Regions from separate parts of the Flexibacter flexilis DSM 6793 genome, predicted to be linked through region 2. Evidence: riboswitches for the same ligand, from Rfam matches in the RefSeq annotation. Region 2 holds a riboswitch; each other region holds the start of a gene.
The links. A riboswitch is a leader RNA that binds a small molecule or an ion and turns the genes downstream of it on or off. The one in region 2 is predicted to bind S-adenosylmethionine.
Positions count from the first base shown of each region.

Region 1: another riboswitch for S-adenosylmethionine. It lies ahead of BM090_RS07885 (O-acetylhomoserine aminocarboxypropyltransferase/cysteine synthase family protein); the one in region 2 lies ahead of metH (methionine synthase).
Region 3: another riboswitch for S-adenosylmethionine. It lies ahead of BM090_RS06290 (trans-sulfuration enzyme family protein); the one in region 2 lies ahead of metH (methionine synthase).

Region 1 covers NZ_FOLE01000004.1:35,206-40,969, forward strand. The annotation lists gene gyrA (DNA gyrase subunit A) at 1-1,715, shown strand, start outside; gene BM090_RS07880 (tetratricopeptide repeat protein) at 1,853-3,034, shown strand; SAM riboswitch class I at 3,272-3,377, shown strand; gene BM090_RS07885 (O-acetylhomoserine aminocarboxypropyltransferase/cysteine synthase family protein) at 3,817-5,127, shown strand; gene metX (homoserine O-acetyltransferase MetX) at 5,441-5,764, shown strand, end outside.
Region 2 covers NZ_FOLE01000007.1:156,480-162,243, forward strand. The annotation lists gene BM090_RS12255 (M43 family zinc metalloprotease) at 1-1,240, opposite strand, end outside; SAM riboswitch class I at 1,404-1,534, shown strand; gene metH (methionine synthase) at 1,651-5,457, shown strand; gene gyrB (DNA topoisomerase (ATP-hydrolyzing) subunit B) at 5,627-5,764, opposite strand, start outside.
Region 3 covers NZ_FOLE01000002.1:582,063-587,826, forward strand. The annotation lists gene BM090_RS06275 (TonB-dependent receptor) at 1-954, shown strand, start outside; gene BM090_RS06280 (hypothetical protein) at 1,032-1,505, opposite strand; gene BM090_RS06285 (DUF4221 family protein) at 1,465-2,616, opposite strand; SAM riboswitch class I at 3,031-3,142, shown strand; gene BM090_RS06290 (trans-sulfuration enzyme family protein) at 3,265-4,443, shown strand; gene BM090_RS06295 (OmpA family protein) at 4,636-5,764, shown strand, end outside.

The sequences.
Region 1 (5,764 bases), on a different contig from region 2:
CTATGATTGAAAAAATCGGTGGCATGATTAACGACAAACAAATTGAAGGCATTGCCGACTTGCGCGACGAGTCTGACCGCGAAGGTATCCGCGTGGTTTTTGATTTGAAAAAAGATGCAAACGCCAACGTGGTATTGAATACTTTGTACAAACATACGGCATTGCAATCTTCGTTCAGTGTAAACAATGTGGCTTTGGTGAAAGGCCGCCCAATGACCCTGAATCTGAAGGACTTAATTCGTCATTTTGTGGATCACCGCCACGAGGTTGTGGTACGTCGCACGCGTTTCGATTTGCGCAAAGCCGAAGAACGCGCCCACATTTTGGAAGGTTTGTTGATAGCCTTAGACCACTTGGACGCGGTTATTTCGTTGATTCGCTCGGCACGCGACCCAGAAATCGCGAAAGCGGGATTGGTTGAAAAATTCGGTTTGAGCGAAATTCAGGCAAAAGCCATTTTGGAAATGCGTTTGCAACGCCTCACAGGTTTGGAACGCGAGAAAATCCAAAACGAATACGCCGAAATCAAAAAACAAATTGACTATTTCAATAGCGTTTTGGCCAGCGAAGAATTGCGTATGGACATCATTAAAAACGAGCTTTTGGAAGTAAGAGAACGTTACGGAGATGAACGCCGCACGCAAATTATCCATGCTGCCGACGATATTTCTATTGAAGACATGATTGCCGATGACGACATGGTAATTACCATTTCGCACGAAGGCTATATCAAACGCACGCCATTGACCGAATACCGCACGCAAAGCCGTGGCGGTGTAGGCTCGAAAGGTGCAAAAACCAAAGATTCTGACTTCACGGAGCATTTATTTGTTGCTTCCATGCACAACTATTTGTTGATTTTCACAGAAGGCGGTCGTATGTTCTGGCACAAAGTTTATGCGTTGCCCGAAGGTACAAAAGCCTCGAAAGGTCGCCCGATTCAGAACCTTATCAACATAGAAAAAGAAGACCGTGTACGTGCTGTTATCAACGTTAAAAACCTTGATAATGAAGATTATATCAATAACACGTTCTTGGTAATGTGTACGGAAAAAGGCACGATCAAGAAAACGTCTTTGGAGGCATATTCGCGCCCTCGTTTGGCGGGTATCAATGCCATTACCATCAACGAAGGCGATCGTTTGTTAGATGTACGCCTCACGGACGGCAACGCGCAAATCATGTTGGCCAAACGTTCGGGTCGTGTGGTGCGTTTCCCTGAAGACCAAGTGCGCCCAATGGGACGTAATGCGGCAGGTGTACGCGGTGTTACGCTCGAAGACGAAAACGACCGCGTAGTCGGTTTGGTGTGTATCAGCAACCCCGAAACCAATCTGTTGGTAGTGTCCGAAAAAGGCTACGGCAAACGCTCATCTATCGAAGAATATAGAGTTACAAACAGAGGCGGCAAAGGTGTTAAGACACTGAACATCACTGACAAAACAGGCAAGTTGGTAGCCATCATGGACGTAAACGACAACAACGGCCTAATGATTATCAACAAGTCGGGTCTGACAATCCGCATGAGCGTTTCGGAGTTGCGCGTAATGGGCAGAGCCACGCAAGGCGTTCGCCTCATCAAGCTCAACGATACGGATGCCATTTCTTCTATTGCCAAAATTGAGGAAGACGAAGTGGAGGAAGTGGAAATCCTAACGGACGAAACCTCCGAAAATACCACAGACGAGGCAACGGAAACGACAGCAACAGAATAATTTTAAATAAAACTGGCCTGCTTTTTGTATCTAAAAAATGCAAATGAGTAGGCCAATTCTTTTTCTTTCGAGAAAATATTTATCTTTCACCCAGCTTTAAACGAGTTTTACCGATTAAAACAAAAAGAGCAATTAACATGAAAAAAGCGAAATTAACCCTGTTGGCTATGTCGGCAAGTTTTGCGGCAATGGCTCAACAAGACCCTGACCTTACGGATGCTATCCTCAATCACAAAAACGGTCTTTTGGACAAAGCGCGTGTAAGCATCGAAAAGGCAATCGTTAAGGACAAAGTTTATACAAAGCCTAAAGGCTGGTACGAACGCGGCGCGATTTACATTGACATTGTAAACACACAATTGCCTGCATTTCAGGGGCTTGCTGGCGACTCTGGCGCATCTGTGGCTTATAAATCTTTCAAAAAAGCAATCGAACTTGACAAGCCTGATGGCAGCTATGCCAAAGATGCCAAAGCCAATATGGAGAATGTTTGGGTGGGTGTTTTGAATACGGCTATCAAATTTGATACAGAAAAGAAACACAAAGAAGCCATAGACAACTATCGTTTGGCGATGGAAATGAAGCCAGAAGATACGCTTGCTTATCGCAACGCGACTTACTCGGCAGTGGATCTGAACGACTATCCGCAAGCAAAAACATACTACGACAAGTTGGTAACACTCAAGTACAAAAACTTGGGAATGTACAAATACATGGCCGACTTTGCGCAACAAAACAAAAAGTTTGATGATGCGCTTGCTATCTTGGCACAAGGCCGCAAAGACTTCCCTGACAACAAAAATTTGTTGATTGACGAGTTGAATATTTATTTGACGCAAAATCGTTCGGCAGAAGCGAAAGCCAAACTTGACGAAGCTATCAAACTTGACCCAAGCAATACTTCATTGTATTTGGTGAAAGGTGATATGCTTTCTAAGGAAGCCAGCACGAAAAAAGCTCCAGCCGAAGCCAAAGCCCTCAACGATGAAGCTCTTTCTTTGTACAACAAAGCTCTTGCCGTAGATTCTATGTCATTTGAAGGCAACTTCAACGTAGGAACATTCTACTACAATCAAGGCTCTGACCTATTCAACAAAGCCAATAAAATGGATTTGGCCACATACCAACGCAACGGCAAAAAGCTAGAAACAGAAGCCAAAGGCAAAATGGCACAAGCTGTTCCTTACTTCGAGAAAGCGCACAAAACACAGCCTAAAGATGTAGAAACACTCAAAGTTTTATCTAAACTTTATGGCTATCTCAAACGCGCCGACAAAATCGCGGAAGTAGATGAAAAGCTAAAAGCATTAGGCAAATAAAAACTAAAAGAGGGATAGAATACTGTTTCTATCCCTCTTTTTTTGCGCCATAAATGCCAAGCTATTTATGTTTTTTTAAAATATTTTCAAAACACAAAACACTTATTATAAAGTGTTTAGCTTTTTGACGAGATAAGAATATCAAAAAAATGCGTTACAAAATTTGCTTTTCCAAAAAATAGCATTGTACCTTTGTATCGCAAAAGTCAATGATGCGCTTCCGTAGCAGGCCACTTGATTTTATACAGAAGAAGGGAGAGAACAGGCTCTACGAACTTCTAGCAACCGCCCCAAAGGGAAAGGTGCTAACTCCTGCCTAAAAACATTTTAGGAACTATAAATTCATAGAAGGAAAAAATGGAAAGTTCAAACAACATTATCACAGCCATCAAAGATTTTACGCAAACGTCCAAAACGAATTCGGTTCGCTTCGGTACAACCCAAGTTATTTATTCAATGTCATTTCGTGGAATGCAACACTGTTGTTGTTGCTGTTGTTAACTCCAGCTATTAGGCTCGCAATTTCGTGTTTCTGATGGTTTTGGGCTGTTAGGCTTGTAGTGTATTCTTACCAACTACTCGGCTTTCATCTCATTGCTTCAATTTAAAGCATAGAAATTCCCAAACAGCTAACGGGTTTGCCGTACCCATTCTTTCCCAAACGGCTCCAAATCTTGTACCTTTTTCATTTCCAATTATACTTAACTAACTAACTGGCCTCTTCACAGGCCAGTTACCTTCCAATCAATTTAAAATCTTTTCAAAACCCAAATATTATCGTTATGTCAGCAACATTCAGATTCGAAACGCTCCAATTGCACGCAGGCCAAGAAGCCGACCCAACTACAGGTTCTCGCGCTGTGCCTATTTATCAAACTACTTCGTATGTGTTCAAAAATGCGGAACACGGTGCTAATTTGTTCGCACTCAAAGAGTTTGGCAATATTTATACGCGTATCATGAACCCGACAACTGATGTGTTTGAAAAGCGCATCGCGGCGTTGGAAGGTGGCGTGGCGGCTGTGGCAACGTCTTCGGGACAAGCGGCGCAGTTTTTGGCTCTGAATAACATTTTGCAGGCTGGCGACAACTTCGTAAGTACATCGTTTTTGTATGGCGGCACTTACAACCAATTCAAAGTAGCCTTCAAGCGTTTGGGCATTGAGGCGCGTTTTGCCGAAGGCGACAAAGCAGCCTCTTTTGAAAAACTCATTGACCAAAATACAAAAGCCTTGTATTTGGAAACTATTGGTAATCCTGAATTTAATATTCCTGATTTTGAGGCAATTGCAGCCGTAGCCAACAAATATGATTTGCCGCTTATCGTGGACAATACGTTTGGCGCAGGCGGCTATTTGTTCCAACCGCTCAAACATGGTGCGCACGTGGTCGTGGCTTCGGCTACCAAATGGATTGGCGGGCATGGAACAAGCATCGGCGGCGTAATCGTGGACGGTGGCAATTTCAACTGGGGCAATGGCAAATATCCGCAATTCACGGAGCCAGCCGAAGGTTATCACGGCCTTAAATTCTGGGACGTGTTCGGCACAGAAGGTCCATTCGGTAACATCGCGTTTGCGATTCGTGCACGTGTAGAAGGTTTGCGCGATTTTGGCCCAGCCATTAGCCCATTCAACTCGTTTTTGCTTTTGCAAGGCCTTGAAACCCTCTCACTTAGAGTACAACGCCACGTGGACAATGCCTTAGCTTTGGCGCAATGGCTCGAAAAACACGAAGACGTAGAATCGGTGAATTACCCAGGTTTGGAAAGCAGCAAATACAATGCTTTAGCTAAAAAATATTTGACAAACGGATACGGCGGCGTACTTTCTTTTGTGATAAAAGGTGGCCGCGAACAAGCCGAAAATTTCGTGAACAATCTCAAATTGGTAAGCCACTTGGCCAATGTGGGCGATGCAAAATCACTCATCATTCACCCAGCTTCTACCACCCACCAACAACTTTCGGACGAAGAGCAAATCAACGCAGGTGTAAACCCTGGTTTGTTGCGCGTGTCGGCGGGAATTGAGCATATAGACGACATCAAAGCAGACTTTGCACAGGCTTTCGCAGCGATTGCCGTAACTGCTTAAAAATATCGCAAAACGCTGAAATTTAGCGATTTGTATGTTTAGAATATGTGAGTAAAAACCATTAAACGAAAATCCGAACGTGTGATTTTCTTATAAAAATTTTATGGTGTTCTACGATGCCGAAAGGCTCGTTATTTGATGCAACAGGATTGACCGTTCTGTATTTAGGACTTGTTAATTTGTAATGTTGTTGCGTGTGCTTAACAGATATATTAGGTTATTACGGGTAAGGGCGAGTACATAAGCTCGCCTCCTACCTTTTTATCTGGAGAAACCTATAATTACTTTCTTTCAAAACAAAAATGTATTGCGTATGAATAGCAGGCAAGAATATACCTCTCGCGAGCCATTCGCTTTAGACTTGGGCGGCGAGCTGCCCGAAATAACGATAGCTTTTCACACCTACGGCCAACTCAACGAAGCTGCCGACAACGTGATTTGGGTCTGCCACGCCCTTACGGGCAACTCCGATGCCGCCGACTGGTGGGACGGACTCATTGGCGCAGGTAAACTGTTTGACCCAGAGCAACATTTTATCGTTTGTGCGAATGTCTTGGGTTCGTGTTATGGTTCTACGCAGCCGCTTTCTGTCAATCCACAATCGGGCAAGCCTTATTTTCATTCGTTCCCAGTGCTA
Region 2 (5,764 bases):
CTGCGCCACCACTCGTATAGGCCATAAGTTTTACGCTGAAAATACCTGCGCTGTTATAAGTAATAACGGGGTTGGCTTCGGTCGAAGTGTTGGGCATACCTCCTTCAAATGTCCACAAGTAATGGACTGAATCTAGGCTTGCAACATTGCCAATAAGAGGGGTAAACTCAGACGTTTTACCCGAACAAATCACACGTGTAGCCGCGTCAAAATCAGCAACAGGCGCACAAATACTCGCTACATAGCCATTGTTTGTGCCTGTGGCAAGGCGATTTTCTAAAGTCCAAAGCGTGTTGCGACTACCAATCGAGGAGTGTAACGCCGTTCTCATGCGTGTAACTTGCCCATTGGTAAACATACGCGCACAACTCGAATAATCCATGTAGTTTTCTACATTGCTTTTCACGCCGCAACTCATCATATTTTTATTACACCCCTGATCGGCAACGCCAACCGTGTTGGGGGTATCTTCTACATCATCATCCCAAAGACAATTGTCTTGCGCACCAGGTTCGTTGGTGTCGCCCCACGTATGAGCCAAGTTGAAATAATGGCCTATTTCGTGCGTCATCGTGCGAGCCGAAAAGTTATTCGGACTGCTCGCCCCCATACTTCCAAACTGAGAGGCCAAACACACAACCCCTTCATATTGAGGATCTACCGTACCAGGATAATAGGCATAAGCTCCCGCATTAAATGAAATGGTACGCACGACCCAAATATTAAAATATTGGCTAGTGTTCCAACTCACAATATCTTTTACGTTATCGTCTGCCGAAGCCGTAAGCGCAGAAACGTGGCGTGTAATCCCGCGCGTACAATTGCCGTCTGGGTCTATTTGAGCCAAACGAAATGCTACTTTTGTTTTGCCAACAATAGGCTGAAATACGGGATCAACTGCATTCGTATCACTATTGATTTTGGCAAAATCTTCGTTGATAATGCGCATCATATCAAAGATTTGCGCATCCGAAACATTTTCTGGCCCATAGTTATGAATCACGTGCACCACCACAGGAATGATGAGTACACTGTCATAAATACTGGCCGTATCATTGACCGCAAAAGGTGCGTTACGCTGTGCCAACCAAGCCGCTTTGCGTTCGGGATATTGCTCAAAAAGTTTGTTCATTACATGGCTTGTGCCGCAAGGTTTCGGCGCAGCCTCTTGCTGAGCAAAAGCCGTAACACTCAATAGTGTTAGGGTAATTGTTTTGATTAATAGTAAACTGAATCGCATATAAATTAGGGTTTGAATTAAGAAACTGATACAAAGTTCTATATAAAAATACGGAACAAAAAATATTTGCATAAACGAGTCTGGTATTACATAGCTTTGGGCTATCTCAAATTTTGTATGTGTAAATAATTCGATACGAATACTTTTTTGCGTAGATTTGCAACACTTATCCAGAAAGACGGAGGGAATAGGCCCTAAGATGTCTTAGCAACCGCCAATGCTTATAATGGCAGAAAGGTTGGTGCTAATTCCTACACTACATCGGCACTGAGCCAATGCAGCGAAAGATAAGCCAGACAAACTTTTACAATAAAGTTTGGTTAGCCCACACTTCCCTGCATCTTTTTGTACTGTAGCCTTTTGCCGAAGTTTTCGGATAAATCTGTTTAGGCTTTTTTTATAAAAAATACATGGGAACGATTACCGCAGATACCAGCAATCACACACAATTACCCCAATTGCTCACCCAAAAAATATTGGTGTTGGATGGCGCAATGGGCACAATGATTCAACGCTACAACCTCACCGAAGCCGACTACAAAGGCGAGCGTTTCAAAGATTTTCTGCGCGAACTGAAAGGCAACAACGATTTGCTTTCGCTCACGCAGCCACACATTATCAAGGAAATACATTTGCAATATTTGCAAGCAGGCGCGGACATCATCGAAACCAATACGTTTAGCGGAACGTCTATCGCGATGGCCGACTACGAAATGGAACATTGGGTGTACGAACTCAATTTTGAGTCGGCGCGTTTGGCCAAAGAAGCCGTAAACGAATACATGGCCGCGCATCCGCAGGCTTCGCCACGTTTTGTGGCTGGCGCAATAGGGCCAACCAACCGCACGGCTTCCATTTCCCCCGACGTGAACAACCCAAGTTATCGCGCCGTAACCTTCGACCAACTCGTAGAGGCTTACGCCGAACAGGTACGCGGTTTGGTGGACGGTGGCGCAGATATTTTGTTGGTCGAAACCATTTTCGACACGCTCAATGCCAAAGCGGCTCTTTTTGCCATTGAAGAATATTTTGATAAAAATCCACAACAACCACGCTTGCCTGTGATGGTTTCGGGTACGATTACCGACGCAAGCGGTCGCACGCTTTCTGGCCAAACGGTAGAGGCGTTTTTGTACTCGGTTTCGCACGTGCCTTTGTTGTCGGTGGGTTTCAACTGCGCGTTGGGTGCGGATTTGTTGCGCCCTTACGTGGAAGAACTTTCCGATAAAGCTCCGTTTTTTACGTCGGCTTACCCGAATGCTGGCTTGCCCAACGAGTTCGGGCAATACGACGAGCAACCCGACACGATGGCGGCCACGATAGAGGATTTTCTACAAAACAATTTTGTAAATATTATTGGTGGTTGTTGCGGCACTACGCCCGACCACATTCAGGCCATTGCACGCGTGGCGGCCAAATACAAACCGCGCCAAGTGCCTGCGCATGAGCATTTACCCAAATTCAGTGGTTTAGAACCGCTCAAAATTTTTGAAGGAAGTAATTTTGTAAACATCGGCGAACGCACCAACGTAACAGGCTCTAAAGCGTTTGCGCGTATGATTAAAGAAAACCGCTACGAAGATGCGCTGGCCGTAGCGCGTCAGCAAGTAGAAGGCGGGGCGCAACTCATAGACGTAAACATGGACGAAGGAATGTTGGATTCGGAAGCGGCCATGACTACGTTTTTGAATCTAATTGCCTCTGAGCCAGATATTGCCAAGCTCCCGATTATGATAGATTCGTCCAAATGGAGCGTAATTGAGGCGGGTTTGAAATGCGTACAAGGCAAAGCCGTTGTTAATTCTATTTCCCTGAAAGAAGGAGAAGAAAAATTCAAGGAACACGCCCGCAAAATTCAGAAATATGGCGCGGCTACGGTGGTGATGGCTTTCGATGAACAAGGCCAAGCCGATAGCTATGAACGCCGTATTGCCATTTGCCAAAGAGCCTATAATATTTTGGTGAATGAAGTTGGTTTTCCGCCCGAAGACATCATTTTTGACCCGAACATTTTGACTGTATCCACTGGTATTGAGGAACATAACAATTATGCGGTGGATTTCGTGAACGCGACGGAATGGATAAAGAAAAATTTGCCTTATGCCAAAGTGAGCGGTGGCGTAAGCAATATTTCGTTTAGTTTTAGGGGAAATGACGTAGTGCGCGAAGCTATGCACTCGGCGTTTTTGTATCGCGCCATCAAAGCGGGCATGGACATGGGCATCGTAAACGCGGGCATGATTGCCGTGTACGAAGACATTCCAGCGGATTTGCTCGCACTCGTAGAAGATGTGTTATGGAATCGCAGAGTCGATGCAACCGAACGACTGGTTAGTTTTGCTGAAAATATTAAAGCCAAAGGCAAAGAACAAGTAAAAGACGAAACTTGGAGAAAAGCCACTGTACAAGAGCGACTTACGCACTCACTCGTAAAAGGTGTGGTGGATTACATAGACCAAGACGTAGAGGAAGCCCGCCAACTTTTCGACAGACCTTTGCAGGTAATCGAAGGGCCACTCATGGACGGCATGAACGTAGTGGGCGACTTGTTCAGCGAAGGAAAAATGTTTTTGCCGCAAGTGGTAAAATCGGCGCGTGTAATGAAAAAAGCCGTTGCCTATTTGTTGCCTTACATTGAAGAAGAAAAGCAACGCAACGGCGGCGAGGGTTTGGGCAGCCAGACGGCAGGCAAAATCCTGATGGCCACCGTGAAAGGCGACGTACACGACATCGGCAAAAACATAGTTAGTGTGGTGTTGGGTTGTAACAATTACGAAATTATCGACTTGGGCGTAATGGTTTCGGCAGAAAAGATTTTGGCCGCCGCCAAAGAACAAAAAGTAGATATTATTGGGCTTAGTGGCCTGATTACGCCTTCGCTCGACGAGATGGTACACGTAGCAAAAGAGCTTGAACGCCAGAAGTTTAATGTGCCTTTGATGATTGGCGGCGCAACGACTTCGCGCGTGCATACAGCCGTGAAAATTGCGCCACATTATTCGGGGGCTGTCGTGCACGTACTCGACGCGAGCCGCAGCGTACCCGTAGCGGGTAAGTTGGCCAGCAAAGAAATGTATTCGGATTTTAAACAAGAAATTAGCAAAGAATACGACCAACTACGCACTGACCACGCCAACCGCCAACAAGCCAAAAATTTGATTGGGTTGGAGCAAGCTCGCCAAAACAAAGTGGCCATTGATTGGGCAAAAGCCGACATCACGAAGCCGCGTTTTTTGGGAAATCGGGTATTTGAAAATTATGATTTGGCCGAAATCGCCACGTACATCGACTGGACACCGTTTTTCCAAACGTGGGAGCTTTATGGCAAATTCCCCAAAATTTTAGAAGATGCCGTAGTAGGCGAGCAGGCGCGTAAAGTTTATGCCGATGCACAAGCATTGCTCAAACAAATTATTGACAATAAACTACTGAAAGCCAATGCGGTCATTGGTTTTTATCCAGCCAATAGCACCGACCACGACGACGTTACTCTTTACGATATTGATACCAAAACCGTAACCACACCTTGCGACGCGCACGGCAGCCATACGCACACGATTTTTGTACCGAAAGCCAACGAGCAAAATCCGTTGGTGTTGGACGTGAAAACCAAACTGCACTTCTTGCGCCAACAAAATGCTAAATCCGCGAATCTACCGAATTTCTGTTTGGCGGACTTTGTTGCACCGACGCAAGCCGAACGCGTGGATTATATCGGGGGTTTTGCCGTTACGACGGGCATCGGGCTGGACGATTTGGTACAGCGTTTTGAGGCCGACCACGACGACTACAACAGCATCATGGCCAAAGCCTTAGCCGACCGCCTCGCCGAAGCCTTCGCCGAGCTAATGCACCAACGCGTGCGCCGCGAGTTTTGGGGCTATGCTCGCAACGAAAACTTTAGTAATGAGCAACTTATCCAAGAAGAATATGTCGGTATTCGTCCTGCGCCAGGTTATCCTGCTTGCCCAGACCATACCGAAAAACGCACGCTTTTCGATTTGTTGGAGGTAGAAAAAAATACAAGCATTACACTGACCGAAAGCTACGCCATGTGGCCAACGGCGGCGGTAAGCGGCTGGTATTTTGCCAGTGCCGAAAGCAAATATTTTGGGTTAGGCAAAATCACCAAAGAGCAAGTAGCTGACTACGCCCAACGCAAAGGCATGAGCCTTGAGCAAGCCGAACGCTGGCTGGCTCCGAATTTGGCGTATTAAATTTATAAAAATTTCAAAATAACACTATCTATGATTTTAAGACAGCAAAATCTTAAAATCATAGATAGTCTCGAAATTATTTAATTGTAATTTTTCAGATTAAATAGCGCATAAAAAACCTTATAGATTTATAGTCTATAAGGTTTTTAAAGTTTTGTATATGAGCTAATTACACATCAATTTTGGCGTAACGCGCATTGCGTTCGATAAACTCACGGCGCGGCGCAACCTCATCGCCCATCAGCATCGAGAACAAATGGTCTGCTTCGGCTGCCGAGTCGATGGTTACGACTTTTAGCGTGCGTTT
Region 3 (5,764 bases), on a different contig from region 2:
GATTTGGCTTTTAGTCGCCGCGAGCAAAGCACAGGAGCTTTTGGGGAATATACGTTTTCGGGGGTAAAAAATTTGGTGTTGGTGGCGGGGCTGCGTGCCGACTACAATAACTTGTACGGGGCATTTGTTACGCCGCGTTTGCATGCCAAATACGACTGGGACGAAAACACAACCCTGCGCCTTTCGTACGGACGCGGCCAACGCACGGCCAACATTATCGCCGAAAATATGCCGCTGCTGGCCAGCTCGAGGGCATTGGAAGTACAAACCACTGATTTACAACGAAAAGCCTACGGCCTTACACCCGAAATCGCTTGGAATGGCGGCCTGAGCCTGACGCGCGAGTTTAGACTTTGGTACAGAAATGGCAGTGTTACGGTGGATTATTTCCGTACCGATTTTCAAAATCAGGTGGTCGTGGATTTGGACGCTTCGCCGCAAAAAGTGCTGTTTTATAACCTGAAAGGCAAATCTTTTTCCAATAGCGTGCAGGCCGAGTTGAATTATTCGCCCGTGAAACGTTTGGACGTAAAAGCGGTGTATCGTTGGCTCGATGTGCGTACCCGATACCGCCAAACGGATTGGTTGCAAAAACCGTTGGTAGCGCAGCACCGCGCCTTCGTGAATGTGGGTTATGCCACGCGCAGCCAATGGAAATTTGACGTAACGGCGCAATGGTGGGGCAAAAAGCGTTTGCCAAGCACAGCCAGCAACCCTGAAGCCTATCAAATGGGAACGTATTCGCCTGATTATGTGCAGCTAAATGCCCAGATTACGAAAAGTTTTTCTAAGAAATTAGATGTGTACGTGGGTGGCGAAAACCTAACCAGCTACCGCCAAAAACGCCTGATTTTGTCCGCCGAAGACCCTTACACGCCGTATTTTGATGCTTCGATGGTGTGGGGCAATGTGTTGGGCCGAATGTTGTACGCGGGTTTGCGGTATCGGATTTAAGGTATAAATACAAAAAAACGCAGCCCGTAAGAGTTGCGTTTTTTGTTGGTGTTTGATAATCAATTATTTGCTGATACTTATTTTCGGTTTTTAATAAAATCGAATTGCTGTTGTAGCTCGGCTGCTTTGATGGCAACAATCGTATCAACAGCCTGATTTTTAAGAAAAATCGCTTGCGTGTGAGCAAATAACGGGTTGGTTTCGGGAGCCTCCTCATCAAAATAGACATTTTGGGTGGGCTGGTCTGTAAAAATCGAAATATCGACTGCCGTACCCGATGCCGCAACCAATACAATACTGGACGTGTCGTTGATGTTGCTGGAAATAAGCCGCGAAAAACGAGCATTACAACCCACACATTCTTTTTCGGTCAGTACAAATATTCGCTTAATTGCTGGGCTAATTCTTACATCATGTTTTTGCGAAAAATATTCCGACAGTGTTTTATATTTTTCATCGGTAATGGTTTCTTTTGGGCTACACTGGCACAAAAAAACAAACGCCATAAGGCTATAAATACTTAAAAAGTGTGAAAGTGATTTGTTTTTCATTTGGTTTAGCTTTTTTGTCTATCAATAACCCATTTTTAATGGGGAAAATATATACACCGAAGTAATCTGTATTAGCAAAATTACGCTCAGCTATTTGTTTGAAAGTGCTATCTAAAGTAATAATAGAAAAGCCTCTGGCCTCAGTTCTATCGCGTGTTGTCATTTTATGATTAGTGCTATGCAATACGATTACATAGTATAGGTTTTGTTTTTCGTTAAAAAATACTCTGGTATTAGAACCAATAGTCTGAAATTTGTAATTTAACGTAGCCTCATTTCCTAAAATATCGAAGCTATCTATTGGAATTGGCTTGATACCAATATTGGTATGAGCAGAATGAATGGGGATTTTATTTTCTATTTTCAGTGTATTTTCATCGACCACAAATATATTTTTATCGTAAGGCGTAATTAAAAATAACTTGTCATTAGCATGTGTGAAAAATGGTAGTTCGGGATAAGTAAATTTGTCAGTATTATTTATTTTATAATAAAAAGAATCAGCCCCAAATTCTGCCGTAGGTTTATCTAAAATATTGGTTATCCTCAATAAATACGGTTTATACAATTGTTGTTGAGCACGATATTCATGGTATTTATCTGATTCTTGAGGTACTTTACCTGCTTTCTCATCATTTAGATTACTACTCCAATCAGCGGCAAAAAACAACGATTTTTGGATAGAAACAGGGTAATTCATATACGATGTACCGAACTCATATTGATTTATTTTGTCAGGTACAATGTCATTTAGAAATATTTTTTTTAGTATTGTTCCTTCGCTGTTGATGGCACATAACTGATTGGTGTATTCGGAATTAATTACGATAGTATCTTTGGAAACTATCTGTATTCCGCCAATATGTTGCAGAAAGCCAATGGCTTCTTTGAGCGGAATAGTATAAAGATATTGGCCTGTCGTGCTAAAAACTTTAATACATTTTCGAGAAACTGGCTCGGCAAAATAAACAAATTCTGTGCCTTTAGAATCCTGAAAAGTACCAGTAAACTTGGGTTGTGAATTAAACCCTACATCGAAGGTAATATCTTGATTTTGGGATTTATTGCAAGAAAATACAGCGAATAGTAGCAATAAGCTATAGAGGCTCATTCGGAAATAGCGCATATTTCGGGCGTTTTTTTTTAAAGAAGTAGAAAATAGGTATAAATGACTCCTGTAAATGTACAATAGCAAAAGTTAAAAACAAATATTTAGCTTTTTTTAATAGAAGGTACATTTAACAAATGCTGTCACCCCAAAAAACACCGCCCAAAGATTGAAGATTGTGTCTTGATGCCTTCCGCCTCAATTTTTTTAAGTTTTTTCGGAAAATTTTTACTGAGTCTAAATTTTATTTATAATCAACTGACTTACAGTAATTTATTTGATTAAAATTTGTATCATTTTTATGGCTTTAATGGCCGATTTCGGGGCGGTGATATACATGAAAAGCATATAGGTAATTTGTTTATCCCAAAAACGTCTTTTAGCTTTGCAGCATCAAACGTTCTTTCTAAGTAAGAAATCTTATCAAGAAAAGCAGAGGGATTTGGCCCGATGAAGCTTTAGCAACCCACTTAACAAAAAAGTGAAGGTGCTAACTCCAACCCAGAAGAAATTCTGGGATAGATAAGAGATGACTCTTTTTTATTCCAACGTAAAAAAGGCTCAACTTTTCTCCCAAAAAAGCATTCAGCTCCTCCTGAAGCTGCTCTTGATTAAGGTTTTATTGTTCAATCAATAAAATGTTAATCAATCATGAGTAGACAAACTGAAATTCTCCATTCCATTCCAGTAGATGAACTAACAGGTTCTATCTCCGTTCCTGTGTATCAGACTTCTACGTTCGTACAGTCCGAACCTGGTGTACACAAAGGCTACGATTATGCCCGTAGCAACAATCCCACGCGCAAAGTGTTGGAAGACGTAATCGCCAACCTCGAAAAAGGGCACAGCGGCTATGCGTTTGCCACAGGTTTGGCGGCCATTGATGCGGTGGTGAAACTGCTCAGCGCAGGCGACGAAATCATTGCCGTAGATGATATTTATGGCGGCGCGTACCGTTTGTTTACGCACGTTTACCAAAAATTTGGCATCAAAGTTCACTACGTGGACACGACCGACGCAGAAAATATTTTGCCGTATCTCAACGAAAATACCAAGTTTATTTGGCTCGAATCGCCAACTAATCCTACGCTGAAAGTCAGCGATATAGCCACTATTTGCAGCTACGCCAAACGTGTTGGTGCGTTGGTGGTGGTGGATAACACGTTTGCCAGCCCAGTGGCGCAATTGCCGTTTGAGTTGGGCGCGGACATCGTGATTCACAGTGCCACCAAATACATTGGCGGCCACTCGGATTTGGTGGCGGGTTTGGTGGTAGTAAAAGATGCTGCTTTGGGCGAACGCGTCAAATTTACCCAAAATTCTACGGGCGGTATTCTTGGCCCTTGGGACTCGTTTTTGGTGATTCGCGGCATCGAAACCATCGAGTTGCGTGTGCGCGAGCAGTCGGCCAACGCCCTGAAAGTGGCGCGATTTCTGGAAAGCTGTCCGCAAGTGGACAAACTCTATTACCCAGGCCTCGAACAGCACAAAAACCACGAGATTGCCAAAGCCCAACAAAATAATTTATTTGGTGGCGTGATTTCGTTCAGCCTCAAAAACGACACGATTGAAGCGGCCAAAAAAGTGGTTTCTTCGACGCAATATTTCAAATTAGCCGAAAGTTTGGGCGGCGTGAAAAGCCTTGTGTGCCAACCTGCCCTGATGACGCACGCATCTATTCCGCGCGAAAAACGCCTGCTTTCGGGCGTACAAGATTCGCTAATTCGTCTGTCGGTGGGCATCGAAAGCCCTGAGGATTTGATAGACGATTTGCGCCAAGCCCTTAGCCAAATTCCTGTGCTGGAGGCTGCCGAACTACAGAATATTTAATGATAGTTTATAGTAATCGGTTAATATTATTGTGCAATAGGCTTTAGGTAAACATTGTTTGCTTAAAGCCTTTTTTCTTTGGTGGCTACTACATTTATCTGATTTTGTGTTGGAAATGGACGCGTGTATTTAAAATCTAAAGCCTTTTTTTATCTTTGAACAAAAGGCTTTGTTTTAATTCAACCTACAAACATGAAATATACAAACGTTCTAAAAATCAGCTTGTTGGCTGTTGCATTGGCCAGCTTTGCGGCTTGCGATTTGCTCAAACCAAAGCGCACTTATAGTTCTACTGCCGATTGCGGCGGCCCCGACGATGGGCGTTTTACCATTGGCGCAAATGGCATTCGCTTGATGTACGGCTTCCCGATTCCTGCTTCTACTTCGCATTTTGTGATAAAAGTAAACGACAAATACGCCAGTAATTATGGCGGCTTGGGCGGCAACGTGCAGCATATTTGTACGACAAAAAAAATGAAAGTGGTTGGCAAAAAGAAGTTTAGTGAAATGGAGTTTGAATTTGAGGGAATAAAACTTTTGCAAAGGCTCATTCCCGTAGATAACAACTTGGCCGAAGTGGATAGCACAGGCGCGGCGCGTTATTATCGCATCGAATACGAATTTACGAACAAGACTTTGGTTAATAACACTGTCGGACTTTTGCTCCTGATAGACAACATGATAGCCGACAACGATGCGCCCAAACTTGACGCAGACGGCAAACGCGTAACCGTCGAAACCAAATTTGAAGGGGCGCAAATTCCCAAGCAAGTGTTTTTGTACCGCACGGAAGGCGATTTAAGCGACCACACCGCCGAAATCCTGACGCAGCAAGCCGAAGCCACCAAACCCGACGAGTTGGCGATTGGTCGTTGGCCGTATTTTCATCGCGTCGTTTGGGATTACACGCCAAGCGGCAGCGGTTACACCGACGCGGCGGTACTGATGCGCTGGAATCCGAGAGAAATCACGCCTTTGCAAAAAGTAAAATACGCTACTTATTATGGCATGGCGCGTAAAACCGACAAAAGTAAAAAGCTACTTACCAATGAAAGCGTCAATATTTCGGCGGTATTTTCGGAGAAAAAATCCCCTGCGTTGCTGACCGACACCGTATATTTTGACAATGCAGACACGGAACTTAGCCCCAAATTCAAAAAGGCATTGGACAGGCTTTTGCAAGGTAAAAATCCGCAAAATGTAGTGGGCGCAATCGTGGAAGGCCACACCGACGCGGTGGGCGGCGACGATGCCAACGTGGATTATTCGCGCAATCGCGCTAAAGCCGTACTGACGTATTTGGGCAAAAAAGGCATTGCGG